3 regions of the Undibacterium sp. GW821-FHT07F11 genome follow, and region 3 is predicted to be linked to each of the others. Evidence: predicted binding sites of a transcription regulator. Region 3 holds the regulator's gene; each other region holds the start of a gene.
What was found. Region 3 encodes sigma-54, which starts transcription at its own class of promoters, with help from an activator protein. Its sites were predicted from a motif close to TGGCANGNAANCTGCTTT; they were not measured.

Region 1 (9,969 bases), on a different contig from region 3:
GGGCTGCGCCACGTTCCAGTGCCAGCAAGAATTCTTCTGCTGTTTCAAAACGATCGGCCTCGTCGCGTGCGACGGCTTTGAGCAAGACATTTTCCAGCCAGTGTGGCAAGTCGGGACGATAACGACCTGGTGATGCCGCCTCACCAAATTTGGGGCGCTGGAATGGCTCCACTTCACCATAGGGATAATGGCGCGTCAGCAAATAGTAGAGCGTGACCCCGGTGGCATACAAATCCGTAGACCTTGACGGTGCGGCACCCTGGAATTGTTCCGGTGCCAGAAATGAGGGTGTGCCCGCCATGGTGTGGCTGGCGTTACCCTGGCCATCCTGGCTGTCAAAGCCGGATTGTGCTACGCCGAGGTCAAGAATGCGGATCTCATCATCATCCCCCAGATGCACGTTGGCGGGCTTGATATCCCTGTGCAAGATGCTGCGCCTGTGCAGGGCACCAATGGCGCGTACCAGCTTGCCGCCATAGGCAACTGCTTCTGGTATGGTGAAATGCTGACCGGCTTCCAGCCTTTTTTGCAGGGATGCACCGGCATGCCAGGTCGAGAGATAGTACAGGTAGTTTCTCTGATCAGGAGTGATGACCTGTGGGAAAAAGCGCGCCACGACGCGTTTTGCCAGCCATGCTTCATGCGCGAAGGCAGAGCGTTCTTGCGTATCGTTGGCCTTGTCCGGGTGCAGGGTTTTTAATACCAGTTGCCGGTGATGTGATGGTTCGCTGACACGATACAGTACCGTCGTCAGTGAAGTATGCATGACTTCTTCTATGGCATAACCGTCCAGGGTCTGGCCAGGCTTCATGCGCGGCGGCACGGGCAGGGCATGCAGCTCGCTGATGGCATCGCGCAGTTCACCTTCAGGCAAGGTCTCTACGCGTGCTATCACAGCGCTGCAATTATCTTGCGACCCTGCCTTTAGTGCGGCTGCACATAGTGCTTCGCAGGCGACTTCGCTGCCCAGGCTGCCTGCACTGACTTGCTTCAAAAAATCTGTCAGGTCATATTCGGTCAGGCTGGCCCAGATACCATCACAGGCCAGCAAAAAGACATCATTGACACGCAATTCACCCATGCCATGATCGATGACGAGGTGGCTGTCCAGGCCGATAGCACGGGTCAGGACATGCTGCATCTCTGGCCTGTCCCAGACATGGTCCTGGGTCAGTTTTTGCAGCACACCATCACGCAACAGGTAGCAGCGGGTATCGCCCACGTGGGCGCTGTAATACATGCGCCCCCGCAGGACCAGTGCAGTCATGGTGGTGGCCATGCCTGCCAGCTCACGACGCACTGAGCCTTGCTGCTGTACCCAGCTATTCATGGCAACCAGCACCTTGTCCAGCGCTGTTGTCACTTCCCAGGTATCGGGCGTGGCATAGTAATCGGTGAGCAAGCCACGCACTACATATTCAGCCGCTTCACGTCCGCCTTCATTGCCGGAGACCCCATCGGCTACGGCCAGTACCATGCCCTTGCAGGATAGCTCGGGTTCGCCCGGCGTGACCATGCCGACAAAGTCTTCATTGCGCGGGCGTAAGCCGGCGACGCTGTGATGTCCTGTGCTGACAGTCAGTGGCATATGCGATCGATTAAATTTTTGCTGTAGTCATGGCGGCGGAACCCCAGGTAGTGCGCCAGCGTTTCTTGACCAATGATAAACCCAGCAAGGCGACGATGGCGAGGCTGGCGAAAATTGACAAGCCTATTTGATAGCTACCAGTGATCTGACGTGAATAACCCATACTGGCAGCCAGATAAAAACCACCTATGCCACCGGCCATGCCGACCAGGCCAGTCATGACACCCATCTCTTTACGGAAGCGCTGCGGCACCAGTTGAAATACCGCACCATTACCTGTACCCAGTGCCAGCATGGCAACCACAAATACACATACCGCAGCAGTAGCCGATTGCAAACCTATGGCGGCAATGAACAGGAAGGCAGAAGCGATGCTGTACATGACAGACAGGGTTTTGATACCGCCGATGCGGTCGGCAATACGGCCACCCATGGGACGCACCAGCGAACCGGCAAAGACGCAGGCGGCAGTGAAATAACCAGCCGTCACTGGCGTTAAACCATATTGCGTATTGAAATAAATTGTCAAAGAGGATGCCAGGCCAGAAAAACCACCAAAGGTAACGCTGTAAAAGAACATGAACCACCAGGCGTCTTTGTCTTTCAAGACGGCCAGATATTCAGTCAGGGATTTGCTTGGTGCGTCTCCCGGTGCATCCTTGGCGAAAATCAGATAAACAGCCAGTGCTATAAATAAGGGGATCAGCGCCAGGCCAAACACATTTTGCCAGCCAAAGGCGATTGCCAATGCTGGTGCAAACAGGGCAGCAAAGGCGGTGCCAGAATTACCTGCACCCGCTATCCCCAGAGCAGTGCCCTGGTGTTCAGGAGGATACCAGCGTGATGCCAGCGGTAATGCCACGGCAAAGGCAGAGCCAGCGACACCAAGGATCACGCCGAGGAACAGTAGTTGTTCATACGTATGCAAATTACCCAGCCATGCCCAGCATAAGCCTATCAGTACGACGATTTGCCCTATCAAACCGGCTTTCTTGGGTTTTAAATGATCTACCAATACACCCATCACGATGCGCAATAGAGCGCCAGCTAATAATGGCGTAGCGACGATCAAGCCTTTTTGTGCCGCTGTCAGACCCAGGTCTTTGGAAATCTGGATGGCGAGTGGCCCCAACAATACCCAGACCATGAAACTCAGGTCAAAATAAAAGAAAGATGCCAATAGGGTGGGTGTGTGCCCGGCTTTCCAGAATGATGTTTTTTGCATGGTCGCTCCAATAGTGAACACGCATGCCACTTGCAAGGGACGTGCCATCAAAATGTGCATGCCTTTGCTCTGCTTTATGATTAAAAACAAAACTTACTGCGCGAAAATCGTGCGTCATCTGAATTAAATGGTGCAATGCACCAGAATGGCTTGGTTTTGTATGAGTGCAGTGAGGATTTTGGGCGCATGCTTCAATAAGTGGCATTGCTCTTGCTGCCAACAGAGGAATTCTCAGTTTTTCTTGGTGAAAACCGTATTAATGCGCAGTTAAATTGGTGCAGGCTTATAAAAACATTCTGCCTTTCCCTCTGATAAAAATGAACTGGCATTGCTCTTGCTTAGTGTCTGGGGAGACAAGCAAAGGAGCAGCCATGAAGAAACTTAAGCTAGTGATGGTAGGGAATGGTATGGCAGGTGTGCGTACCCTGGAAGAATTAATCAAGATCGCCCCCGACCTGTATGACATTACCGTATTTGGTGCAGAACCTTATGCCAATTACAACCGCATCCTGCTATCACCTGTATTGGCAGGTGAGCAAACCATCAAAGACATCATGCTCAATGATGTGGATTGGTATGAAGAAAACAATATCACTCTGCACCTGGGCAAAAAAATCGTCAAGATAGACAGGGCACGTCGCCTGGTGATAGCCGAAGATGGCACCCAGACTGAATACGACCGTCTGTTGCTCGCGACAGGTTCCACACCTTTCATGCTGCCCGTGCCTGGCAAAGACCTCAAGGGCGTGATTGCCTACCGCGATATTTACGACACCAATACCATGATAGAGGCGGCAGAAAAGCATACGCACGCTGTCGTCATCGGCGGTGGCCTGCTGGGTCTGGAAGCGGCAAATGGTTTGAAAATGCGCGGCATGAGTGTCTCTGTGGTGCATCTGCCTGGCTGGCTCATGGAGCGTCAGCTTGATCCCGTCGCTGGCAAGATGCTGCAAAAATCGCTGGAAGACCGTGGCCTGAACTTCCTGCTGGAAAAAAATACCGAAGCCATCATTGGTGATGATGCTGGTCATGTCAAATCCATACGCTTTACCGATGGCCTGGAAATCCCTGCACAATTGATCGTCATGGCAGTTGGCATACGCCCCAATACGGCGTTGGCAGAGTCTGCAGGCTTGTATTGCAATCGCGGCATCATCGTCAATGACACCATGCAGACTTATGACCCGCGCATTTACTCTGTTGGTGAATGCGTTAATCATCGCGGCACGGTATATGGCCTGGTTGCCCCTTTGTTTGAAATGGCCAAGGTCTGCGCCAATCACCTGGCGAATTTTGGGATTGGCCGTTACCAGGGTTCAGTCACATCCACCAAACTGAAAGTGACAGGCATCGATCTGTTTTCTGCCGGTGAATTCATGGGTGGCAAAGACACTGAAGAAATCATTTTGTCTGACCCTATAGGTGGTGTTTATAAAAAGCTGGTGGTGAAAGACGACAAGCTCATCGGTGCCTGTCTGTATGGTGATACCGTCGATGGCAGCTGGTATTTCAAACTGCTGCGCGAAGGCAAGAATATTTCCGAAATCCGTGACTCATTGATGTTTGGTGAATCAAATACCGGCGACGTTGGCCACGAAGGTCATACCAAGGCTGCCGCCATGCCAGACGAGGCCGAGGTCTGCGGCTGTAACGGTGTCTGCAAAGGCACCATCGTCAAGGCCATCAAGGAAAAAGGTCTGTTCACACTCGACGATGTGCGCAAGCATACCAAGGCATCGGCGTCCTGTGGTTCCTGTACTGGGCTGGTAGAACAGATCATCATGTTTACTGCCGGTGGTGATTATTCGACGGCGTCTAAAGTCAAGCCCATGTGCGCGTGTACTGATCATAGCCATCAGCAAGTGCGTGATGCCATCAAGGCCAACAAGCTGTTGACGGTCTCCGGCGTGCAGGAATTCATGGAATGGCGCACACCTAATGGTTGCTCCAGCTGTCGTCCGGCCATTAATTATTATCTGATTTCTACCTGGCCACGTGAAGCCAAGGATGATCCGCAATCACGCTTCATCAACGAGCGCTCGCATGCGAATATCCAGAAGGATGGTACTTACTCTGTTATCCCGCGTATGTGGGGCGGTGAAACCAATGCCAGTGAATTGCGCAGGATTGCTGATGTCGTCGATAAATTCAAGATACCGACAGTCAAGGTCACCGGTGGTCAGCGTATTGATTTGTTGGGTGTAAAAAAAGAAGACTTGCGCGCCGTGTGGCAAGACCTGGGCATGCCATCCGGTCTGGCTTATGCCAAGGGTTTGCGTACCGTGAAAACTTGTGTGGGCAGTGAATGGTGCCGTTTTGGTACGCAAAACTCTACCCTCATGGGACAACAGCTGGAACGCGAACTGGCACGCATGTATTCACCGCATAAGGTCAAGTTGGCGGTATCCGGCTGTCCGCGTAATTGTGCCGAGGCAGGTATCAAGGACGTTGGTGTCATTGGTGTTGATTCAGGTTGGGAAATTTATGTAGGCGGCAATGGCGGTATCAAAACCGAAGTCGCACAATTCCTGGTCAAACTGAAAACCCATGAAGAAGTCATGGAGTATACCGGCGCCTTCTTGCAACTGTACCGTGAAGAAGGTTGGTACCTGGAGCGCACCGTACATTACCTGGCCCGCGTCGGTTTGGATTATGTGAAGAAAATCATATTGGAAGACCACGAGCGCCGCAAAGACCTGTATCAACGTTTGCTGTTTGCACTGGAAGGTGAATCTGATCCGTGGCATGAACCAGAAAAAGCCCAGGTCGATACGCGTCAGTTTGAACGCTTGCCAGCATAACGCCATTTTTTGAGAGGAAAAAACATGAGTCATGAATGGCAAGTTATTTGTCGTGTTGAAGATATTCCCGTACTGGGCGCACGCGTGGTTGCGCGTGCCGCCAAACCGGATGTGGCTATTTTCAGGAATACAGAAAACAAGGTCTTTGCTTTGCTGGACAAGTGTCCGCATAAAGGCGGCCCATTGTCACAAGGTATAGTCTTTGGTGAAAGAGTGGCCTGCCCCTTGCATAACTGGAATATCGAATTGGCTTCTGGCTGTGCAATTGCGCCCGATGAAGGATGCACGCAAAAATTCAGCTTGAAAGTGGATGCAGATCAGGTATATCTGGATGCGAATGAATTGCGTACACTTGCAATAGAGGCTTAGAACCTGTTCACGATCTTAAGCGCGAGCGTGATCGGGGGTTCATGTGCTGCTCAAAATGCTCATGTACTAGAGTACATTCCGCTTTTTGCGCTGCTCCTCACTCCCGCTGACGCGCGCTCGCTACATATCGTAAACAGGTTCTTAGAAAAAATGCGCTGCATCACATACTATGGTGATGCAGCGAGCACTTAAAGGCATGTATGACTGAAACCAAATCTACCTGTTGTTATTGCGGCGTTGGTTGCGGTGTAGTGATAGAAAGCGATGGCAAACAAGTGCTGGGTGTGCGCGGTGATGCTGAGCACCCAGCCAATTTTGGCCGTCTGTGCAGCAAAGGCAGTACCTTGCATCTGTCTGCAGATGCAAGAATACAGCAGCAAGTCAGGGCTCTTTATCCTGAAATGCGTGATCCGCTAATGCGTGAAGAGACGCGTCAGCGCAGTGACTGGGATACCGTCATTGCCAGCATGGCGGGCAAGTTTGCGAACACCATCAAGACGCATGGCCCAGATAGTGTGGCATTTTATATTTCTGGTCAGTTGCTGACTGAAGACTATTACGTCTTCAACAAACTCGCCAAGGGTCTGGTAGGCACCAATAATATCGACAGCAATTCGCGTCTCTGCATGTCCAGTGCCGTGGCCGGTTACAAGCAGACCCTAGGTGCCGATGCGCCGCCTGCCTGTTATGAAGATATAGACCTGGCAGAAGTTATTTTTATTGTCGGTTCCAACACGGCTTACGCACATCCGATTTTGTATCGCCGCCTGGAGCAGGCGAGGGAAAAAAATCCAAACCTGAAAGTGATAGTCGCTGATCCGCGCCGTACTGATACCGCGCGTGAAGCAGATTTATTCCTGCCTATCTTGCCAGGCACCGATGTTGCCCTGTTCAACGGCATGTTGCATCTGTGTCTTTGGGAAGACCTGATTGATCTGGGGTATATCCAGGAACATACCGAAGGCTTTACCGAACTCAAGAAAACTGTGCGTGATTACACGCCTGCGGCTGTCGCCAAAACCTGTGGCATCAAGGAAGCTGACCTGGTACAGGCAGCGCGCTGGTTTGGCCAGTCCAAAGCCAGCCTGTCACTGTATTGCCAGGGGCTCAATCAATCATCTGCCGGTACCGCAAAAAATGCTGCCCTGATCAATCTGCACTTGGCTACCCATCAAATTGGCAAGCCAGGTGCCGGGCCGTTTTCTCTCACTGGGCAGCCAAATGCCATGGGCGGACGTGAAGTCGGTGGCATGGCCAATCTGATGTCGGGCCACCGCGACCTTGCCAATGCTGAACACAGGGCGGAAATTGCCGCCTACTGGGGTGTAGACGATGTACCCGCCACACCGGGCAAAACCGCAGTAGAAATGTTTGAGGCAGTCCGGCAGGGGGAGATCAAGATCATCTGGATAGTCTGCACCAATCCCGCTCAATCCATGCCTGAGCAAAATCTCATACGCGAAGCCCTGCAAAAAGCTGAGCTGGTGATCGTGCAAGAAGCTTATGCAAGCACCGCCACCGTACCTTACGCCGACATACTTTTGCCAGCCAGCACCTGGGCAGAGAAAACTGGCACCGTCACCAACTCAGAACGCCGCATATCCCGTGTGCGCCCCGTCATACCGGCACCTGGCGAAGCAAAACACGATTGGCAAATCGCCAGTCAGTTTGCGCAGGCACTGGCCCCTTTGCTGGGCAAGTCGCCAGCAAACTTCAGGTACGGCAGCGACGAACAAGTCTGGAACGAACACCGCGACAGTACCCGTGGCCGTGACCTCGATATCACCGGCTTGTCATACGCCATACTGGAACAGCAGGGGCCACAGCAATGGCCTTATCCGGCTGGTGCCAGCGCTGGCAAACAGCGTTTGTATGAAGATGGTATCTTCCCTACGCCAAATGGTCGCGCACGTTTCGTCAATACCGTGTATCAGCCTGTCAAGGACGCAGTTGATGCACGCTACCCATTTTCCTTGAACACTGGTCGCCTGCGCGATCAATGGCATGGCATGAGCCGTACGGGTACTGTCGCACAGTTGTTTGCCCACGTGGCTGAACCTGGCATTTGCATGGAGGCCACAGACATGCAGAGGCGCTTCCTCAAAGCGGGTGACCTGGTGCATGTCAGCAGCCGCCGTGGCACTGTTATTTTGCCGGTAGTTGAAAGTGATGAGCAGCGCGCTGGCCAGGTTTTCATCGCCATGCACTGGGGTGAAGAGTATGTATCTGGCCGTGGTCATGCCAGGAACGCCAGCTATGGCGTGAATGCATTGACTTCACCGGCAATCGATCCCAGTTCAAAACAACCAGAACTGAAAGCCGCTGCCGTCAAGATTTTGAAAGCAGAATTGCCATGGCGTTTCGTGGTATTCGCCTGGCTGGATAGTGAAGAAGCTTATGCCGTCCAAACTGTCTTACGCCCTTACATGCGCGAGTTTGCCTATGCATCCTGCACACCATTTGGCCGTGACAAAGTGGGAGTGATCTTCCGTGCTGCGAATGAGGAAGCGGTAGCAACTGAAATTCTGGAAAAAATCGAGCAGCTGTTTGGCATACAGGGCGCGGATGTCTTGCGTTATGACGATAAGCGCCGCAGTGTTTCGCGCCATATCCTGGTGAAAGGCGGCAGTCTTGCTGCTGTGGCGCTGGCAGGGGACGTTTCTGCCGAAAGCTGGCTCAAGGACTTCCTGCAGGCACAGGAGCCAGTCGCCAGACTGGGCCGTCTCTTGCTCATGCCAAGTAACACCGCACCGCAGGGTTTTGCCGCGCGCGGCAAAGTGGTTTGCAGCTGCCTGAATGTGACTGATACCGAAATCAATAAGGCGCTTGGTAACATGGATGGTTTGCCAGCCGATATCCTGACTGGTTTGCAGGCTAAACTCAAATGCGGTACGAATTGCGGATCTTGTGTACCTGAGCTCAAAAAAATGATCAGCCTCAACATGCAAGAGAAAGTAGCATAAAAGAACATGAAGATAGAAAGAATAGATCCAGCTTCAGAGGCCGCAGGCAGATTGATAGCCATGTCTGATGCTTATATGGCTGCATTGTATCCAGCCGAGAGTAATCACTTGTTAAGCGTGGACGCATTAGTGCAAGATAATGTGATTTTTCTCGGTTGTCACATAGACGGACAACTGGCTGCCTGTGGTGCTGTGACTATTCTGTTTGATGACGATGAACAACTAAGTTATGGTGAAATCAAGCGGGTGTTTGTACCTGAAGAATTCCGCGGCAGGGGTTTGTCCAAGCACATCATGCGTGCGCTGGAAGATTACTTGCTGGACCAGGATATCCGCGTAGCCCGGCTGGAAACCGGTATCAGGCAGCCTGAGGCGCTGGGCTTGTATTTCCGCCTTGGATATGCAGAAAGGGCTGCTTTTGCTGATTATGAAGAAGACCCTTTGAGCGTCTTCATGGAAAAAATCTTATCTGCCTGAACCCTCAGACCCTCAAGCGGTTTGTCTGCGTAAACTCAGCAACATCGTCCCGAAGGTGATGAAGGCCGCGCCGACTATGCGGTTAATCCACTTCACAAAACGCGGCTTGACCAGCACATGCATGGCACGCGCAGCCAGTTGGGCATACATCAGATGGGTCAGGTAAGACAGGCTCATGAAGATCGCCATCAATGCAAAAAACTGTGGCGCCAGAGCTTCACCTGGCGTAATGAAGTGTGGGAACAAGGCTGTAAAAAACATCAGGGCTTTGGGATTGGTAGCCGCTGTCAAGAAGGCTTCTGAAAATAATTTACGGGGACGTGGCTGCTTATCTGCATGCCCGTTCTGGACACCATGTGTCAACGCACTACTCTTTCCAAACAACTGTTTTGCACCGATATAAAACAGGTAGATCGCACCGATGATCTTGACGGCAGTAAACAGCATGGCTGACGAATTCAGCAATGCACCCAGGCCGAGGAAGGCAGTAGTGGACAGGCAAAAGATGCCGCACACATTGCCAAAGGCTGACCACATGACAGCGCG
Region 2 (9,969 bases), on a different contig from region 3:
CCGGCAATCACGATCAAAGGCTGTTTGCGTTCCATATAGGTTTCTATGGCTTCCCACATGCGGGTAACCGTGCCTTCTGGTTCTATGCGGGCCAGTGAACCTGCCTTGACCTTGCCATCAACGATGACCATTTCATTCTTCAAAGTCGGGTTGGCAAAGGTGGCACGCTGAGCAGTCAGATGGTCACCGCGGTGGGTTGCGTAAGAATTGAAATCTTCTTCTGGCAAACCCATCTTGGCGAGATATTCACCAGCAGCACTGTCGAGCATGATGGCATTCGATGGCGACAGATGGTCGGTCGTGATGTTGTCACCCAATACTGCCAGTGCACGCATGCCCTTCATGCTGCGCGCGCCTGCCAGTGCGCCTTCCCAATACGGTGGGCGGCGGATATAGGTCGTCTGTGGACGCCAGTCATACAGTGGGCTGACTTTTTCACCATCATCTGCCTGCTTGGCAAACATGGGGATATACACTTTACGGAATTGCTCAGGCTTGACGCTGGCTGCAACCACGGCGTCAATCTCTTCATCCGTAGGCCAGATATCTTTCAAGGTCACCGGCTTGCCTGCCGCATCCAGACCCAGTACATCTTTCTCAATATCAAAACGGATAGTGCCAGCAATCGCATAAGCAACTACCAGTGGTGGCGAAGCGAGGAAAGCCTGTTGTGCATACGGATGGATACGACCATCGAAATTACGGTTACCCGACAACACAGCCGTCGCATACAAATCACGGTCTATGATTTCTTTCTGGATGACAGGATCAAGCGCGCCCGACATGCCATTGCAGGATGTGCAGGCATAGGCCACCACGCCAAAGCCCAGTTGCTCCAGCTCAGGCATGAGATTGGCTTCTTCGAGGTACAGGGTCACTGCCTTGGAACCAGGTGCCAGTGAACTCTTGACCCAGGGTTTGCGGGTAAGTCCAAGTTTGTTGGCATTGCGTGCCAGCAAACCGGCAGCCACCATATTGCGCGGGTTATTGGTATTGGTGCAGCTGGTAATCGCAGCGATGATGACGGCACCATCAGGCATGAGGCCAGGCTCATTTTCTACCGTGCCGCTGATGCCACGCGCTGCCAGTTCTGAAGTAGGCACACGCTTGTGCGGGTTAGATGGGCCAGCGATATTGCGCACGACGGAAGACAGGTCAAACTTCAGTACGCGCTCATATTCAGCATTCTTCAGGGTATCTGCCCACAGGCCTGTTTCTTTGGCATAGGTTTCTACCAGCTTGACGAGTTCATCATCACGGCCTGTGAGTTTCAGGTATTTGATGGTTTGCTCATCAATGTAAAACATCGCCGCGGTGGAACCAAATTCAGGTGCCATATTGGAAATCGTTGCGCGGTCACCCAGGGTCAGGTGGGATGCACCTTCGCCATAAAATTCCAGATAGGACGATACGACTTTTTGATTGCGCAAGAATTCTGTCAATGCCAGCACTGTATCTGTTGCGGTGATACCTTCCTGCGGTTTACCTGTCAGCTCTACACCGATGATATCTGGCAAACGCATCCAGGATGCACGACCGAGCATGACGCTTTCCGCTTCCAGGCCACCGACGCCAATCGCAATGACGCCCAGCGCATCGACCATGGGTGTATGGCTGTCTGTGCCGACCAGGGTATCTGGATAGGCTACGCCATCAGTCACCTGCACGACTGGCGACATGCGTTCCAGATTGATCTGGTGCAGGATGCCATTGCCAGGCGGGATCACATCAACATTCTTGAATGCCTTCTTGGTCCAGTTAATGAAGTCAAACCTGTCTTCATTGCGCCTGTCTTCAATCGCACGGTTTTTGTCGAAAGCGTCGGGATCAAAACCACCGCATTCAACCGCCAGCGAATGATCGACCACCAGTTGGGTAGGTACAACGGGATTCACCAGCGCCGGGTCGCCACCTTGCAGGGCAATCGCATCGCGCAAGCCAGCCAGATCAACCAACGCAGTCTGGCCCAGAATGTCATGGCAAACTACGCGCGCCGGGAACCATGGAAAATCCAGGTCGCGCTTGCGTTCTATGAACTGGCGCAATGAATCAGTCAGCGTAGCCGGGTCGCAGCGGCGCACCAGGTTTTCTGCCAGTACGCGAGATGTATATGGCAGCTTGTCATACGCGCCTGGCACGATGGCATCTACTGCTTCACGTGTATCAAAGTAGTCCAGAGTAGTGCCAGGTAGTGGCTTGCGGAATTGAGTATTCATGGCTCGCTATTTTTTAAATATTAGTATTTGGTGTTCAGGGCAGTTCAAGGTGATTCAGAGCAGTTCAGAGTTGCAATTTGAAGCCTTCATGTGATGCTGTGAAGCCCATGCTTCCATAGAACCTATGCGCCTGTATGCGTTTCTTGTCGCTGGTCAGTTGCACCAGCTGGCAACCGCGCTCACGTGCCAGAGCTATAGCTTGCTCGATGAACCAGTGGCCTATGCCCTGCCCGCGCAGATAGCCATCGACCCGCACGCTTTCTATCATGGCGCGGGTAGAACCTTTCCTGCTCAGACCAGGGATGAAAGTGACCTGCTGCATGGCGATGATGCGACCATCCAGTTCCGCCACCATGAGAAACTGATTGTCATCGGCTGTTATACGCTCAAAAGCTTCGGCATAACATGCGTCCTCCGAGCCTACGCCTTCACGGTTCTTGCCAAGATCATCATCGGCAATGAGTTCCAGCAGGCGCGGCAGATCTTGCCTCGCAGCGCGTCTGGTGCTGAGTCTGGACAGATCTGCCTGCACTTTCATATTGCAACCTCTGCTTACTTACGTTTATTCAAAGGAACAAATTTCAGATCTTCGGGGCCAACATAGTTGGCACTAGGACGAATAATCTTGTTATCGATACGCTGTTCTATAATGTGTGCCGCCCAGCCTGAAGTACGGGCAATCACGAACAAAGGCGTGAACATGGCAGTCGGCACGCCCATCATGTGGTAAGACACAGCAGAGAACCAGTCCAGGTTAGGGAACATTTTTTTGATATCCCACATCACGGTTTCCAGACGTTCAGCAATATCAAACATCTTCATTGCGCCAGCTTCTTTGGACAGGCTGCGCGCCACTTCCTTGATGACTTTGTTGCGTGGATCAGAGATGGTGTACACAGGATGACCGAAGCCGATCACGACTTCCTTGTTTTCTACACGTTTCTTGATATCTGCTTCTGCTTCATCAGGATTGTCGTAACGCTTCTGGATTTCAAATGCGACTTCATTTGCGCCGCCATGCTTAGGACCGCGCAAGGCACCAATCGCGCCAGTGATGGCGGAATACATGTCTGAACCTGTGCCAGCGATGACGCGGCCAGTAAACGTGGACGCATTGAATTCATGTTCTGCATACAGGATCAGCGACGTATGCATGGCTTTTTCCCACGATGCGCTTGGTTTTTCACCATGCAGCAGATGCAGGAAATGGCCGCCTATGGATTCATCATCAGTTTCAGTTTCTATGCGTTTGCCATTATGGCTATAGTGGTACCAGTACAGCAGCATGGAACCCAGCGAAGCCATCAGACGGTCAGCGATATCGCGTGCGCCAGGGTTATTGTGATCATCTTTTTCTGGCAATACGCAGCCCAGTGCAGAAACACCAGTTCGCATGACATCCATAGGGTGAGATGATGCAGGCAACCATTCCAGTGCTGCCTTGACATTCGCTGGCAGGCCGCGCAGGGCTTTCAGCTTGGCCTTGTAGCCGCGCAATTCTGCGACGGTAGGCAATTTGCCATGGACCAGCAAATGGGCAATTTCTTCAAACTCGCAGGCGTCAGCCACGTCCAGGATATCGTAGCCGCGATAATGCAGGTCATTACCGGTTTTGCCTACGGTACACAGGGCTGTATTACCAGCAGTAACGCCAGACAGGGCGACGGATTTCTTAGGTTTGAAAGGAACTGCTTCAGTCATGATTATTTCTCCAGAGGTTCATATTCAAGGCTGTTCCCATCCGCCAGCTTGATGTGGCACAAGGGTGGGACAGCTTATATCATTATTATTTGGCTTTTTGCTGTGCGAACAGTGCATCCAGCTTTTGTTCAAAGTCGTGGTAATTGATGCGCTCGTACAGTTCCATACGGGTTTGCATGGTATCGACAACATTCTTTTGCGTACCATCACGACGTATCGCGCCATAGACGTTTTCTGCCGCCTTGTTCATGGCACGGAAAGCTGACAAAGGATACAAGACCAGACCTACATCCACCGCTGCCAGCTCTTCGACGGAGAACAGGGGCGTCGCACCAAACTCGGTAATATTTGCCAGGATAGGTACTTTGACGGCATTGGCAAATTGCTTGTACATCGCCAGCTCAGTAATCGCTTCCGGGAAAATCATGTCAGCACCAGCTTCTACGCATGCCAAAGCGCGGTCTATTGCGGCTTCCAGACCTTCAACTGCCAGCGCATCAGTACGCGCCATGATGACGAAGTTGTCGTCAGTACGCGCATCTACGGCAGCTTTTACGCGGTCTACCATTTCCTGCTTGCTGACGATTTCCTTGCCAGGACGATGGCCGCAACGCTTGGCACCTACCTGGTCTTCGATATGGATGGCAGCAGCGCCAAACTTGATCATGGATTTGACAGTGCGTGCCACATTGAAGGCAGATGAACCGAAGCCGGTATCTACATCGACCAGCAAAGGCAGATCGCAAACGTCAGTAATGCGGCGTACATCGGTCAGGACATCGTCAAGATTGGAAATGCCCAAATCAGGCAAACCCAGGGAACCGGCAGCGACGCCGCCGCCAGAAAGGTAGATCGCCTTGAAACCGGCACGTTTAGCCAGCAAGGCATGGTTGGCATTGATTGCACCGACGACTTGCAGCGGGGATTCTTCCTGCATCGCCTTGCGGAAGGCGGCACCTGCGGAGTATGTACTCATGTGTATGCTTTCAGGTTAATGAACAGATTCTGGGTTGCATATTGCAATCGGCGTGCCAGCCTGAGGATGACAAAGACATTTCCTTGTCAACCTCATATAAATCAAACACTTATTTTCTTTTAGGGCAGAACAAAGTCTGTGCATGACTTCAATTTTGTTTCATAATACCGTTTCATATTGAGAATCGAAACATCAGTTGAAACATTAATGAAACATCCACCGACAATACGCGATAATCAGGACAAGCCAGTCATCTGGACGGTGTCCATCTCACGCCTGTTCGACATGTTCCGCGACATCATGGTCGAATACGATGTCAGTGCTGACATAGAGCCCATACACATGGGTTTCGAAGAAGCTGCCCAATATCTGAAAGAACGTCTGCAAACCGAGAGGTGCGATGCAGTCATCGCCGCAGGGTCGAATGGAGCCTACCTCAAGAACCGCCTGCCAGTCCCGGTCGTCATCGCCAAGGCCAGCGGCTTTGATGTCATGCAGGCGCTGGCCAGGGCGCGCAAGGTGTCGCCTGCCATAGGCCTCATCAATTACCAGGAGACCATGCCTGAGCTGACGGATTTCAAAACGACTTTCGGCTTCCCGCTGGAGCAGCGTACCTATGTGACCGAAGAAGATGCGCGTGCCCAGATCAGTGAACTTAAAGCAGGTGGGATCAAGGTCATTGTCGGTGCCGGACTGATCACCGACCTGGCTGAAGAAGCAGGCTTGACTGGCATTTTCATGTATTCCGCGACGTCAATACGACAAGCCTTTGACGACGCGCTCGAAATCGCCCGTCTGACACGGCTGGAATCTGCCCGCGGACGGCATCACCCTGCAGCTGAATCACTACGCGCCAAGCATGGTCTGAATGATTTGCGGGGTGACTCCGCCCTTATGCAAGCCACCCGCAAGTCCATCGCCTTATTTGCACGTTCCCCGGCAACGGTGTTGTTACAAGGTGAAACCGGGACTGGCAAGGAATTGGCGGCTCAGGCACTACACAGGGAAAGCACACGGGCGCGCCAGCCCTTCGTCGCCGTAAATTGCGGTGCCATCGCTGAAAGCTTGCTGGAATCTGAATTATTTGGCTATGAAGAAGGTGCTTTTACCGGTTCCAAGCGTGGCGGCCACGCCGGTTTATTTGAAATTGCCCACAGAGGCACGGTATTCCTGGATGAAATCGGTGAAATGCCGCTGACTTTGCAAACCCGGTTATTGCGCGTACTTGAAGAGCGCGAGATCAATCGTGTGGGCAGCATGCGCCCCATACCTGTAGATGTACGCATTATCAGCGCCACTCATTGCGATCTGGAAAGCAAGGTAAAAGAAGGAAAGTTTCGTGCTGACCTGTATTTTCGTCTGGCCGTATTGCGTCTGCATCTGCCTGCATTAAGGCAGCGCCCCGACGATTTGCTGCCCCTTGCTGAATGGTGCCTCAAACATGCACTGGCAGCCATGGGTGTCAGGCCACACGCCAATCTGCATGCGGAAATAGGTAGTTGCGTCACGCTGCTACAAGACTACAACTGGCCAGGAAATGTAAGAGAATTACGTAATCTCATGGAACGTCTGGCTCTGTTTTTGGCAGCAGAGCCGCTGCAAGCCCTGACACCGGGCTTCGTCGCAAAAATCCTGCCTGAACTGGATCTGCATCAGTCACCGGCAGATACTGCAAATACATTCATCAATTCAGCCCGCAATTTACCTGCGCCAGAGTCAATGGATTCCGTCATGGAAAGGTTCAATCACAACCGCGAAGCGGCTGCGGACTATCTGGGGATCAGCAGAACGACTTTGTGGAGACGCCTGAAGCAAAAAGCGTAATCATTTGAAACATTAATTGATCATCTGAACCACGAATTTTGTGCCTCACTAAGGTAGAATGAATTTACGCTGTCACTCACAATCTTTGGGTGCAATTATCTTGCATAAAATATATTATGAAAAAACTACTTATTGTTGACGATAGTAAAGTTTCTCGCATGGTGATCCGTGCGCACGTCAAAGCAGTGCATCCAGACTGGGAATTTTTTGAAGCTGGCAATGGCGAAGAAGCCATCAAGTCAGTCATAGAGAACAAACCAGACTTTTGCACCATGGACATCAATATGCCGGGCATATTGGGAACTGATGCTGCTGAGCAAATCTTGCAGCAACATCCTGGTGTACGCATCGCCATTTTTTCGGCGAACGTACAAGACACCATGCAAAACAGGGCCACCTCCATAGGTACCATCTTCGTGGCTAAACCAGTTACTGAGAAGTCCATCACTATCGTTCTCAATTATTTCGCGAGCTGAAAATGAATTCCCTGACCGAACTTCATCTCGATGCACTAAGCGAGGTATTCAATGTCGGTGCTGGCAGGGCTGCTGCCAGCCTCAGCGACATTGTCGGTGAAGAAGTTCGCCTGTCAGTCCCTTCAGTTGAAATCCGCAAATCCTCAGAGATTGATGTCTCGTCCATGGGTTTGCAAAATGATCGCTTTGGTGCGGTACACCAGACCTTCAGCGGCTCTTTTGAAGCTGAAGCCATACTGCTGTTCACTGAAGAACATGCGCTGAAAATCGTGCGCGACATGATGGGCTCGCAAATCAGCCTGGAAGATCTGGCCGAGTTTGAACAGGAAGCCATGTGTGAGCTGGGCAATATCATCCTTAATGCCTGCCTGTCGGCCATGGCAGATATGTTGAATATACCGCTGAATTGCTCTCTGCCGGATTACTCTGTGGCCAGTACGGAAGAAATCTTCCGCCGTGTCAGCAATGATCTACAGCAACCCTATGTTCTGCTGCTACATATTGACCTCGCGATTGAGAGCCGGCATTCTGAAGGGCATTTGATTTTCTTGCTGAGTTCCACTTCCCTGACAGATTTGGTGACGCAGCTTGATCGCTTCCTGGGGGTAGTTTAATGGCACAGTTGATGCCTCCCTCTGCCTTCCGGGTCGATGAGATATTAAATACCATCAGCCTGGGGTTGATAGTGCTTGATACCAACCAGACCATACTTTTATGGAACGGCTGGGTAGAAAGATATAGTGGCATCCCGGCCAGCCAGGCTATAGGCAGGCAGATTTCTGAAGCTTTTGAAGAATTACCCAGCCGTGCGATCCTGAGTGCAATCACCAATACCCTGAGCTATGGCTTACCAGTGGTCTTGTCGAATGCCTTGCACCGTTCACCACTGCCCCTGTTCCAACGTGGAGAACAGGATATTGAAAAAAAACGCATTGATCAATCCATCACCATCACACCAATTGCTGCAGAAGATGGCGCACGCCAGTGCCTGATACAGATCAGTGATTCAACCACGTCGATCAAACGCGAAAAAATCCTGCGTACCCACTCTGAAGCATTGAAGCGAGAAGCCACCACCGACAGTCTGACTGGCATCTATAACCGCCGCTTCTTTGATGAACACTACAAAATGGCCCTGGGCCATGCCGTGCGTCACAACGTGCCCTTGTCTGTGTTCATGGTCGACATTGATTACTTCAAGGAGTACAACGACAACTATGGTCATGTGGCGGGTGACAAGGCCCTGATACAGGTCGCCGCAGCCTTGCGCAAGCAATTGCTCAGAGCCACTGATGTACTGGCGCGTTTCGGCGGTGAAGAATTCATCCTCATGCTGCCCAACATGGCACCTGATTCTGCCATGCAGTTTGCAGAAAAACTGCGAACTGCAGTCTGGGATTTGAATATACCGCATTTTAAATCGCACATCGGCCAGCAAATCAGTGTCAGCATAGGCTTTAGCAACTACCACAAACATCCTGATGTTGATGCCAATTCCTTGCTCAAATGTGCAGATGCAGCGCTCTACGAAGCCAAGAAGGCGGGCCGCAACCAAAGTCATTATTTGCCCTTGCAGCAATTCAGCACACAAACTGCCACACCAGCAGGTACTTTACATAAATCCATCAGTCATTAACATCTGTCATTAAATACAGTCCACTAATGCAGACTGGCCATAGATTGCCCCACCCTTTCAGGAACTACTATGACTAATTTTGTTTCATGCTTTTCCGTGTCCCGCCGCCGCATGATCGTGGCCTTGGGCTTGTTGGCATTCGCAGGCATGGCACAGGCGCAGCAGATCTTGCGCGTATCTGCTATTCCTGATGAAGCACCAACAGAATTGCAGCGTAAATTCAAACCCCTGGGTGCCATGCTGGAGAAAAAGCTGGGCATGAAAGTCGAATTCATCCCCGTCACTGACTATGCAGCTTCGGTAGAAGGCCTGATCAATAAGAAACTCGACATGGTCTGGTTTGGCGGTTTCACCTTCGTACAGGCCAAGGTTCGCAGCAAAGACCAGGTGATACCGCTGGTACAACGTGAAGAAGATGAAAAATTCAAATCGGTCTTCATCACCACCGATAAAAACATCACCAAGCTCGAAGACCTGAAAGGCAAGACCTTTACCTTTGGTTCTGAATCGTCCACTTCTGGCCACCTGATGCCACGCTCTTATTTGCTGGCAGCCAAAATTAACCCTGATACGGACATGAAGCGCATCGCCTTTTCTGGTGCGCATGATGCGACTGTGGCTGCCGTGTCTGGCGGCAAGGTAGATGCAGGTGCGCTGAATATTTCAGTCTGGGAAAAACTGCTGGCGCAAGGCAAGGTCGATACCAAACTGGTCCACGTGTTTTACACCACGCCAGGCTATTTTGACTATAACTGGTCGGTACGTGCCGACATGCCTGTCGACTTGCGCAAGAAGATCACAGATGCCTTCCTGAACCTTGATCCGGCCAATCCGCAGGACAAGGAAATCCTTGACCTGCAACGTGCGACGCGCTTCATCCCTACCAAGGCTGACAACTACAAGGCCATAGAAGCGGCAGCACATAATGCCGGCCTGCTGAAGTAATGCCGGCAGCAATGTCGGTAGTAATGACTACAGTACAGCTGCGCTTGCAGCAATTGAGTGTGGCTTTTTCCGGTGCAGTACACACTGCATCGGTGGCAGGACAAGCGCAACAGCAATACATACTTGAAAATCTTGATCTGACAGTCACCCGGGGCGAGCAGATTGCCATCATAGGTCCGTCTGGTGCTGGCAAAA
Region 3 (9,969 bases):
TCACAGTTCGTGCGCGTGGAGTCAGATTATCTTTTGCTATTGCCGGATGATGATATCGTGAAAACCGATAAACCCATTTCGGTCACGACGGGAAAACTAAGCTCTACAGCAACAGGCATGATTGCCAATAATTCTACTCAAAGCCTGGCGATGCTGAGCAAGGTCCACATTCAACTCAAGAAGCGTGAACCGGCTCCCAAAGCCAGCACAAAATAATGAAGAAAGCGAATATGCGTATGATCAATACACCATTCAGCGTCGCCCGCTTATTGGGTCTGGCCTTTCTGAGCCTGGCCTGCGTTTCTGCCCATGCAGAAAAAGCCGACAGTAATAAAGAGACCATCATCGAAGCCGGTTACGGCGAGAGTGATGGCAAGACCAGTGTGCGCAGATTGTCCAAGGGTGTCTCTTTGGTACGTGGCACACTCAACGTCAAGGCAGAAAATGCCGTGGTTACTGAAGCGCCTAATGGTGACCAGTTCGTCGTCCTCACCGGTGGCAGCAACCGCAAGGTCACCTTCCGCCAGAAACGTGATGGCGGCCCGGACCTGTGGGTGGATGGTGAGGCTGACCGCGCTGAATACAATCAGAGTACAGAAATCGTCAAGTTCATTTCCAAGGCCAAGGTGCGCTACCTGGAAGGTAAACGGGTCACCCAGGAACAGGAAGGCGAATACCTGTCTTACGACAGCAAAAATGACTTTTTCATCGGCACCAATTCGACCAGTGGCCAGCATGTGGATGGCTCTGGCAGCCTGAAAATCATCTTGCAACCAAAACCAGAAAAACAGGCTAATTAAGATGACAGCACAGTCCAGCAGCACCTTGCTCGTCAAGGGCCTGCAAAAGCGCTATGGCGCGCGCCAGGTGGTGCGCGATGTTTCCCTGCTATTGAAAAGTGGCGAGGTGGTGGGTTTGCTGGGGCCGAATGGCGCAGGCAAGACCACCTCGTTTTACATGATCGTGGGCCTGGTGCCTTCCGACGCCGGGGATATCACGATTGATGACGTGAATATCTCGCAACTGCCTATCCATGAGCGTGCAGTACTGGGTCTGTCTTACCTGCCCCAGGAAGCTTCGGTATTCCGCAAACTGACGGTGGAAGACAATATCCGCGCCGTACTCGAATTGCAAAAAGACAGTGAAGGCAAATATCTCGGTGCCAAGAAAATTGAGCAAAGGCTCAATGCCCTGCTGGCAGATTTGCAGATAGAAAAGATACGTGAAAGCCAAGCACTATCACTCTCAGGTGGTGAACGCCGTCGTGTCGAAATTGCCCGCGCGCTGGCGACCAACCCACGCTTTGTTTTGCTGGATGAGCCCTTTGCTGGCGTTGACCCGATTGCCGTCATCGAAATTCAACGCATTGTGCGCTTCCTCAAGGAACGCGGCATCGGTGTGCTGATCACCGACCATAATGTGCGCGAGACCCTGGGCATCTGCGATCACGCCTATATCATCAACCAAGGTGCGGTACTTGCCAGTGGCAAGCCTGACGACATCATACAAAATGAATCTGTACGTCGCGTTTATCTCGGAGAACACTTCCGGATGTGACGGGAATCATCATGAAACAAAGCCTGCAACTACGTACCTCACAACATCTGGCCCTGACGCCGCAATTGCAGCAATCAATACGATTATTGCAGTTATCGACTCTGGAATTGCATCAGGAGCTGGAGACGCTGCTGACCGACAATCCCATGCTGGAGCGCGTCGATGACCCACTTGATCACGCCGTGCGCCTGCTGGCAGACGGTGCCATCAATACCAGCAGCACCTCTGCCGATGCTGGCATGGAAGCACCCGCAGCAAGAGACGACAGCGACAAGTCTGCAGAACCTGCGGCGGCTGATGCTGAAACCGTCATCAGCAATGACAGCACCACCTCCAGTGAAGAAGACTGGGGTTTTGATGACGTGCAGCATGGCAGCAAGTCTGGCGATGATGAAGATGGCCGCCCACAACTGGGCGCAGCCCATGTCACCCTGCGTGAACACCTGCTGGAACAGATGCGCCTGAACCTGCGCGAGCCGCGTGACCGAGCCCTGGTCGAGCTGATGATAGATGCGCTTGACAGCAACGGTTACCTGACTGAAACCTTGGATGAAATACATGCCAGTTTGCCACTGGAATTGTTCGTAGAACCAGAAGAACTGGCTTTTGCCCTGAACATGCTGCAGAGCTTTGACCCTGCCGGTGTTGGTGCGCGCAGCCCTTCAGAATGCCTGGCACTGCAAATCAGGCGCTTGCCCAAGATTGCTTTTGTCACGCGCAGGCTGGCGTTGCAAATTGTTGAAACGCAACTGAGTTTATTTGCGCAAAGAGATTTCACAAAACTCAAGAAAATACTCGACTGTGATGACGAAGATTTGCGCGATGCACAAACGGTCATCCGTATGTGCAAACCCAGACCCGGCATCGCTTTTGCTGCCGATGAATCTGACTATGTTGTACCAGACGTCATCGTCAGAAAATCCGGTAACGGCTGGCAAGTCATGCTGAATCAGGATGTCATGCCCAGGCTGCGGGTAAGCAGTATGTATGCCAACATCATGAAGCAAAATCGCGGCGAGGCAGGCATGGGTGCGCAACTACAGGAAGCACGCTGGCTCATCAAGAATATGCGGCAACGCTTCGAGACCATATTGCGCGTTGCACAAGCGATAGTCGAAAGGCAACGCAATTTTTTCACGCACGGTGCTGTTGCCATGCGCCCCCTTGTTTTGCGCGAAATTGCTGATACACTAGGATTACACGAGAGCACTATCTCACGTGTAACAACCCAAAAATACATGTTGACCCCACATGGCATGTTTGAGTTGAAGTACTTTTTCGGCAGCCATGTCGCGACGGAAACAGGGGGTGAAGCATCTTCCACCGCGATACGTGCACTCATCAAGCAGCTGATAGGAGCAGAAGACCAGAAAAGCCCACTCTCTGATAGCAAAATTGCAGACATGCTGGGTGAACAGGGCATGGTAATTGCCCGACGGACAGTTGCCAAATACCGTGAAGCCCTCAAAATCCCCCCAGTGAGTTTGCGTAAATCTTTGTAAGCAGTCCTTGTAATCACGGTTTGAATTGCTATATATGATTTAGCTCAAGGCAAATAAATGCCAGGAGCTTATCGTTACAGCAAGTAACATCACTATAGGAGCACAGTATGAATCTCACCATCAGTGGACACCACGTCGAAGTAACTCCTGCAATTCGTGAATATGTACATACCAAACTAGAACGTATCAGGCGGCATTTCGACCAGGTCATTGATATCGCCGTCATCCTGACGGTGGACAAGCTCCGGGAAAAGGAAAAACGACACAAAGCCGACATTAATTTGCATATCAGCGGTAAAGATATCCACGTTGAAAGTCTGGCGCATGATCTGTATGCAGCCATTGATGCACTGGTAGACAAACTGGATCGCCAGGTCATCAAGCATAAAGATAAAATGCAAGACCATCAGCACGACGCCATCAAGCACATACCTGATCCGGCATCGGCTTCATAAAGACCCCAGTCCTTACCCGAACAGGGTTGTGGACATCCAAAACAAGGACGCTAGAAGGCGTCCTTTTTGTTGGGTGATTGGTTTTGATTTAATGATTTACCTCAATCATTAATTGAATTGCCCTGCGACAATCCGTACACATAATAACCGTCATTCCAGCGTGCTTTTAGCTGGAATCCAGCGGCGTTCGTTATATGCCGTGGCTCTTGTTGCAAGTGGCACTTTGACTAAAACGTTTGCCCTCCGTGGATACAAGCCGGGTCTCGGCCCGGCAGCCGAAATACTTTCTTTGCGTCGCCAAAGAACGTATTCAAAGAAAGGCGACCCAGGCGTCGTCGCCCCCTGAAGGGGGTTCCCGTTTGTGCTGTACAAAAAATGGGAAGGCCCGAAACTCGCTTCGCTCAAACAGCGGTCCTTCTTAATCCATTTTCTGTACGGCACAAACGGCGTCGACACATGGGAACTGCTAACGTCAAAAACAACAGCAACGAGCATGCAGTCCTTACGCTATTTCCTCATAAGCATAGACACCCCGTGACGACCAAGCCTGACAAAGTTAAAATAGCAGCTTCATCCTCTACCCTGCATAGTCAACCATTATGAGCGAATTTGTCCTCACCTCCGTCAAGAACAATATAGGCTATATCACCCTGGACAGGCCCAAAGCGCTGAACTCGCTGTCTCTCGATATGGTAAGAGCGCTGACGACGACCTTGCTGGCCTGGCAGGATGATCAGAATGTGCGTGCGGTGTTTATCCATAGCAGCAGCGAGAAGGCATTTTGTGCTGGTGGTGATATCCGTTTCTTCTATGACGTTGGTACTGCCACACCCAGAGGTGACTCGGCCCTGCTGGAAGATTTTTTCACCGAGGAATATGCCTTAAATCATTTAATCCATTTCTACCCAAAACCCTATATCGCGCTGATGAATGGCGTGGTCATGGGTGGTGGCATGGGTATTGCGCAAGCAGGTGAAGACTGTCGTTTGCGCATCGTCACGGAGCGTACCAAGATGGCGATGCCGGAAGTGAATATTGGTCTTTTCCCTGATGTGGGCGGCGGTTATTTCCTGTCGCGTACTGATGGTGAAATTGGTACTTACCTGGGATTGACTGGTGAAATCATCACCGCTGCGGATGCCATTTATGCAGGGCTGGCGGATGTCTATATTCCCACAACTGAAATACCTGCACTGATGAATTTGCTCAGTGAAAGTACGGCCACAGACTTGCATCTGGTAATACGCGATTTTGCTGCGGCTTTTGCAGACCAGGCAAAACCGGACACCAGCAAACTGGCTGCACAACACGCCATCATCAACGACATTTTCGCAGGCGATAGCGTTACTGCGATCTGTGAAAAACTACAACAAGACAACAGCGACTTCGCCCAGCAGACCCTGGCCACCATGCAAAAGCGTTCACCACTACTGATGTCAGTCACACTGGAACAACTGCGCCGCAGTAAAGGTATGACAGTATCGGCCTGCCTGCGCATGGAAAGAAACATGGTACGCCATTGCTTCAAGCATGGTGAAGTGCTTGAGGGCGTGCGGGCCCTGGTGGTAGACAAAGACAATGCACCACGCTGGTCACCTGCGACATTGGCTGAAGTGACGACGGAACAAGTGACAGGATTCTTTGCTGAAGCCTGGCCTGCTCATGCGCATCCTTTGCGGTATTTGGAAGCTTGAGTTGAAAGACTGACTGATCAGAGTTTGATCAATCGTATATCTAAAAATTAGATCAAGGTCGTATTGACGTTGATTTTGACTTTGGGGTTGTTTTTGACTTTCTGCAGTTCCCATGTGTCGACGCCGTTTGTGCAGTACAGAAAATGGATCAAGAAATGCCCGTGTTTGAGTGTAGCGAGTTTCGGGCATTTCCCATTTTTTGTACTGCACAAACGGGCACCCCGCAGGGGCGACGACGCTGGGTCGCATTTCTTTGAATTCTTTCTTTGGCGACGCAAAGAAAGAATTTCGGCTGCCGGGCCGAGACCCGGCTTGGTTCTACGAAGGGCAATCGCTTTAGTCAAAGTGCAATATTCAACAAACAACACGGCATACCACGAACGCCGCTAGATTCCTGCCTACGCAGGAATGACGTGAATAAGATTGCCATAAAATCCAAGGCTGAGCAGCCTGTTATGCATATCTGCAATCACTTCAACTCAAACGCCTTCTTATCCCCCTTAAACCATCCAGCCAACCCCGCAATAAACTCCTGCGCCCCATTCCTCCTCGCAGTCTTCAAACCATGACTGGCACCTGGAAATTCCACGAACTGAAAATCTTTTTCCGGATGCTTCAAAAAGTAATCCCGCAAGGCATGTCCTGATTCTATCGGCACACTCTCATCCTTCTCACCCATTGCTGCCACCATGGGAATATCCAGGCTTGCGTACACAATCAAAGGATCAGAAAACAGATGTCCAGACCAATACGCATAAGGATGTCCAAAGAACTCTTTCCTGAGATTCTTGTCATCTTTCCTGATCTCAGCATACACATGCAAAAAATAATCGCGTGAAAATGGATTGGCATAAGGTTCCACGCCGCGGTCTGCAAAGATCAAAAATTCTTCACTCTGCGGCAAACCACCACTTCCTGCGGTCGCCAGCCAGTCTATTTTATTACTGTCCCTGGCAATATAAGGAGCGACAGCTCCGCCTTCAGAAAAGCCCAAGACTGCAATAGAGCGTACAAGCATTTTTTGAAGCTCAGGCTGAAGCGCCAAGAACTTCAAATGATCAGACAATCGTTGATCGAGCTTATCTTCCGCCTGGAATTCTGCGGAGCACTTGCTGCCATCGGCATTTTTGGCAACGCCAGGTTTTTCCAGGTAATAGACATTTACCGTTCCGGGATAGCGTTCAAAAAACATGGGCAAACGAACTGCAAAATCATCGCATCCTGAACCGCTGACCAGCAATACAGGATGGCCATGTGTTGTCGCAGCCGGATCAGATAAATGATAATAGCGCCTTTGCTTGCCATCGATTTTTATGCTGTGTTCTTGCAGAACAGGTGCCGCCATCGTGGAAGCACAAAAGAGTGTGATGGAAGCCAGAACGATATGACGGATGTGCGAAGAAAAGGAATTGATGTGCATGGGAATGCTTGGTTTTCTTAAAATGAATCAAGAAAATATCATAGCCCTGCCAGCATTGCGATAAAAATAAAAATGGGGAGCAAGCTCCCCATTCCCTGAACGTGCATAAACTTGCGTATGCAATACTATCAGTGCTGCGCACCACCACCCAGATAAGCCGCCTTGACTGCCGGATCATTCTGCAAACTGGCCGCCGCACCATGCACGGATATCCTGCCATTTTCCAGCACATAACCATAGTCAGCCACTGCCAGTGCCGCTGCCGCAAATTGCTCCACCAGCAGCATGGTCGTGCCCTGCTCTTTCAAACGCACGATGATGCGGAAAACTTCATCGACCAGGATAGGTGCCAGGCCCATTGATGGCTCGTCCAGCAAAACCACATCGGGATTGAGCATGACAGCCCTTGCCATCGCCAGCATCTGTTGCTCACCGCCAGACAAAGTACCAGCCAGCTGGTTCTTGCGCTCTTTCAGGCGCGGGAACAATTCCATGGCTTTTTGCAGATCACTTTCTATATCGCCACGTGGCCGGCTACGGGTGAAACGCGGGAAGGCACCGAGCAAGAGATTGTCTGTCACCGACATGGTGGCAAACACACGCCTGCCTTCTGGCGAATGTGCCAGGCCTGCCCTGGCGATCTTGTGGGAATCAAGGCCAGTGACATCCTTGCCCGCCAGCGTGACCGTGCCTTCGCGCGGCTTGAGCATGCCGGAAATCGCGCGCATGGTGGTGGTCTTGCCAGCACCGTTGGAACCGATAAGAGTGACAACTTTACCCTTGGGCACTTCCATGGAAATGCCATGCAAGACTTCGACCTTGCCATAGGCTGCATGCAGATTTGAAATAGTTAACATTGCTCTCTCCTTATGCAGCTGCGACTTCAGTGGCATCAGCTACGCTGCCACCCAGATAGGCTTCAATCACTTTGGGGTCGGCCTGTACGGCTGCCGGTTTACCTTCTGCAATTTTCTGACCGAAATCCAGTACAGTCACAGTATCGCAAATCGACATGACCACATCCATATGGTGCTCGATGAGGATGATGGTGATACCGTGTTCGCGTATCTTGCGGATGATGGCGATCAGGTCTTTGATGTCAGGTGCAGTCAAACCAGCAGCAGGCTCATCCAGCAGCAACAATTGCGGATTGAGACCCAGTGCGCGGCCTATCTCCAGCAGGCGTTGTTTGCCGTAGGGCAGATTGCGCGCTTCCTCATTGGCCAGGTCAGCCAGGCCAACAAATTGCAGGATGTTGGCAGCACGTTCTCTCGCCAGCCGTTCTTCGCGCAGATAGCGTGGTGTATGCAGCATGGCGTCACCCACATTACTGCGGAAGGTACTGTGCAAGCCAACCAGGATATTTTCTGTCGCCGTCATCTCGCCAAACAACTGCACGTTCTGGAAAGTGCGCGCCACACCACCCAGGGCAATTGCCGAAGGCGTGCTGCCGGAGATGACTTTACCGGCAAATTCCACTACACCGTCAGTAGGCTGATAAATACCGGTCAGCACATTCATCATGGTACTTTTACCGGAACCGTTAGGACCGATCAAACCATGCACCGTACCTTTGTTAATTTGCAGATCAACCTGGTTCAGTGCTTTCAAGCCACCGAATTGCATGAGAATTTTTCTGCCTGTCAGCAGGACACCCATGCGGGCATCACTGGCATTGACGATGGCATTGCCAGCATTGGTCTCGGCGCTTTCTGCATTGATGATGAGATGCTGCTGGCCCTTACCCAGCAAACTGTTGACGAAGCCGACGATACCATCTTGCAGGTAGTACACGACAAACAAGGTCATCAAACCAAAGATGGTCAGACGCCAGTCGGTAATGTTTTCCAGCTTGTACGAGAACAAGGCCATGGCGACAGTCGCTCCAACTGGCACGATAAGCTCCCTGGCTGTCTTGCGTTGTTTGGCAATGGCTAAGCCACCGGCAACTACGGCTATCACGGCAGCCACGGTAGCGATCTTGCGGAACAGTTCTATATCGGCAAGCAGTGACGGCAACATGACGACGATCAGGGCACCCAGCAGTGAACCTGTGCGGGTCTTGCGCCCGCCCATGATGACTGCCAGCAGGAACATGATGGTCAGTTCAAAGTTGTAGGTATTCGGCGAGATATATTCTTCCGAATACGCATACAGGCTGCCTGCCAGGCCAGCCAGCGCAGCACTGATGACGAAGGCAATAACCTTGTACTTGTAGACTGACACACCCATGCAGTCAGAAGCAATCGGGCTGTCACGCAAGGCCTGGAAAGCCCTGCCGTAGTGAGAACGCAAGATGCGATGAACCACAATCAATGACAGCACCAGCATGATGGCAACAACATAGAAAAAACCTACCTCGCCCAGTTTTTGTCCAAAGATCACAGGCTTGGTAAGTTTGATACCCATCGGCCCTTCAGTCAGGAAACTCATTTCATTGATGAGGATCTGGATGATGGTACCAAAGGCCAGAGTCACCATGGCCAGGTAGGGGCCGGTCACGCGCAGTGCGGGCAGGGCCAGCAAGGCACCAAATACGGCAGTGACGGCGATACTGCAGGGGATGGCGACAAACACCGACATGCCGAGCTTGAACACCAGCACGCCCGTTGTATACGAGCCTATACCAAACAAACCGGCATGACCGAGTGAGACCTGGCCGGTGTAACCAACCACGATGTCCAGACCAAACAGGAGGATAGCGTAAATCAGTATGGTTTCTGCCAGATGCAGGTAATAAGGATTGTGTACGACCAGGGGCATTAGCGCCAGTGCGGCTATACCCAGTATGGAAAAAACTAAAGTCTGCTTATTCATGTTCCTGCCTCACACTTTCTTGATGGCGGCTTTGCCAAACAAACCGGCAGGTTTGACGGCCAGCACCAGCAGCAACAAGACCAGGCCCGGCACTTCCTTGTAGCCAGTGGAAATGTAGAAACCGGTCAATGTTTCAGCAATCCCCAGGATCAGGCCACCAACGATGGCACCTACGCCAGAAGTCAGGCCACCGATAATGGCAACGGCAAAGGCTTTCAGGCCCAGTGCCGAACCCATGGTGGCGCCTGTCAGTGTCAATGGTGCCACCAGCACACCTGCGAAGGCAGCAGTAGCAGATGACAAGGCATAAGAGAAGGTAATCACCATGCTGGTATTGATACCCATGAGGCCAGCAGCATCCCTGTCATTTGAGGTTGCCACCACTGCCTTGCCGTAAATCGATTTGCGGTTAAAAAATTCAACTGCCAGCATCATCGCCAGTGCGCCAAGAACCACCACGACTTGCATGGCTTGTACATTTGCGCCAAGCACCTGGAATGGTGCGGCAGACAATGGAGATGGGA

Region 1: the regulator sigma-54 is predicted to act here: its motif matches at 3,137-3,154, upstream of nirB (nitrite reductase large subunit NirB).
Region 2: the regulator sigma-54 is predicted to act here: its motif matches at 4,934-4,951, upstream of prpB (methylisocitrate lyase).

What each region holds. Positions count from the first base shown of each region.
Region 1 is NZ_JBWKQH010000008.1:113,915-123,883, reverse strand. It holds gene AC07OI_RS20225 (bifunctional protein-serine/threonine kinase/phosphatase) at 1-1,588, opposite strand, end outside; gene AC07OI_RS20220 (nitrate/nitrite transporter) at 1,599-2,813, opposite strand; gene nirB (nitrite reductase large subunit NirB) at 3,185-5,614, shown strand; gene nirD (nitrite reductase small subunit NirD) at 5,639-5,983, shown strand; gene AC07OI_RS20205 (nitrate reductase) at 6,184-8,946, shown strand; gene AC07OI_RS20200 (GNAT family N-acetyltransferase) at 8,953-9,423, shown strand; gene AC07OI_RS20195 (LysE family translocator) at 9,436-9,969, opposite strand, start outside.
Region 2 is NZ_JBWKQH010000002.1:619,039-629,007, forward strand. It holds gene acnD (Fe/S-dependent 2-methylisocitrate dehydratase AcnD) at 1-2,216, opposite strand, end outside; gene AC07OI_RS06640 (GNAT family N-acetyltransferase) at 2,281-2,754, opposite strand; gene prpC (bifunctional 2-methylcitrate synthase/citrate synthase) at 2,769-3,917, opposite strand; gene prpB (methylisocitrate lyase) at 4,003-4,893, opposite strand; gene prpR (propionate catabolism operon regulatory protein PrpR) at 5,101-6,717, shown strand; gene AC07OI_RS06660 (response regulator transcription factor) at 6,834-7,193, shown strand; gene AC07OI_RS06665 (chemotaxis protein CheC) at 7,196-7,807, shown strand; gene AC07OI_RS06670 (GGDEF domain-containing protein) at 7,807-8,829, shown strand; gene AC07OI_RS06675 (putative selenate ABC transporter substrate-binding protein) at 8,899-9,774, shown strand; gene AC07OI_RS06680 (phosphonate ABC transporter ATP-binding protein) at 9,798-9,969, shown strand, end outside.
Region 3 is NZ_JBWKQH010000012.1:48,345-58,313, reverse strand. It holds gene lptC (LPS export ABC transporter periplasmic protein LptC) at 1-216, shown strand, start outside; gene lptA (lipopolysaccharide transport periplasmic protein LptA) at 231-800, shown strand; gene lptB (LPS export ABC transporter ATP-binding protein) at 802-1,557, shown strand; gene AC07OI_RS26250 (RNA polymerase factor sigma-54) at 1,569-3,059, shown strand; gene hpf (ribosome hibernation-promoting factor, HPF/YfiA family) at 3,167-3,514, shown strand; gene AC07OI_RS26240 (enoyl-CoA hydratase/isomerase family protein) at 4,114-5,208, shown strand; gene AC07OI_RS26235 (alpha/beta hydrolase family protein) at 5,678-6,400, opposite strand; gene AC07OI_RS26230 (ABC transporter ATP-binding protein) at 6,757-7,485, opposite strand; gene AC07OI_RS26225 (branched-chain amino acid ABC transporter ATP-binding protein/permease) at 7,496-9,445, opposite strand; gene AC07OI_RS26220 (branched-chain amino acid ABC transporter permease) at 9,455-9,969, opposite strand, start outside.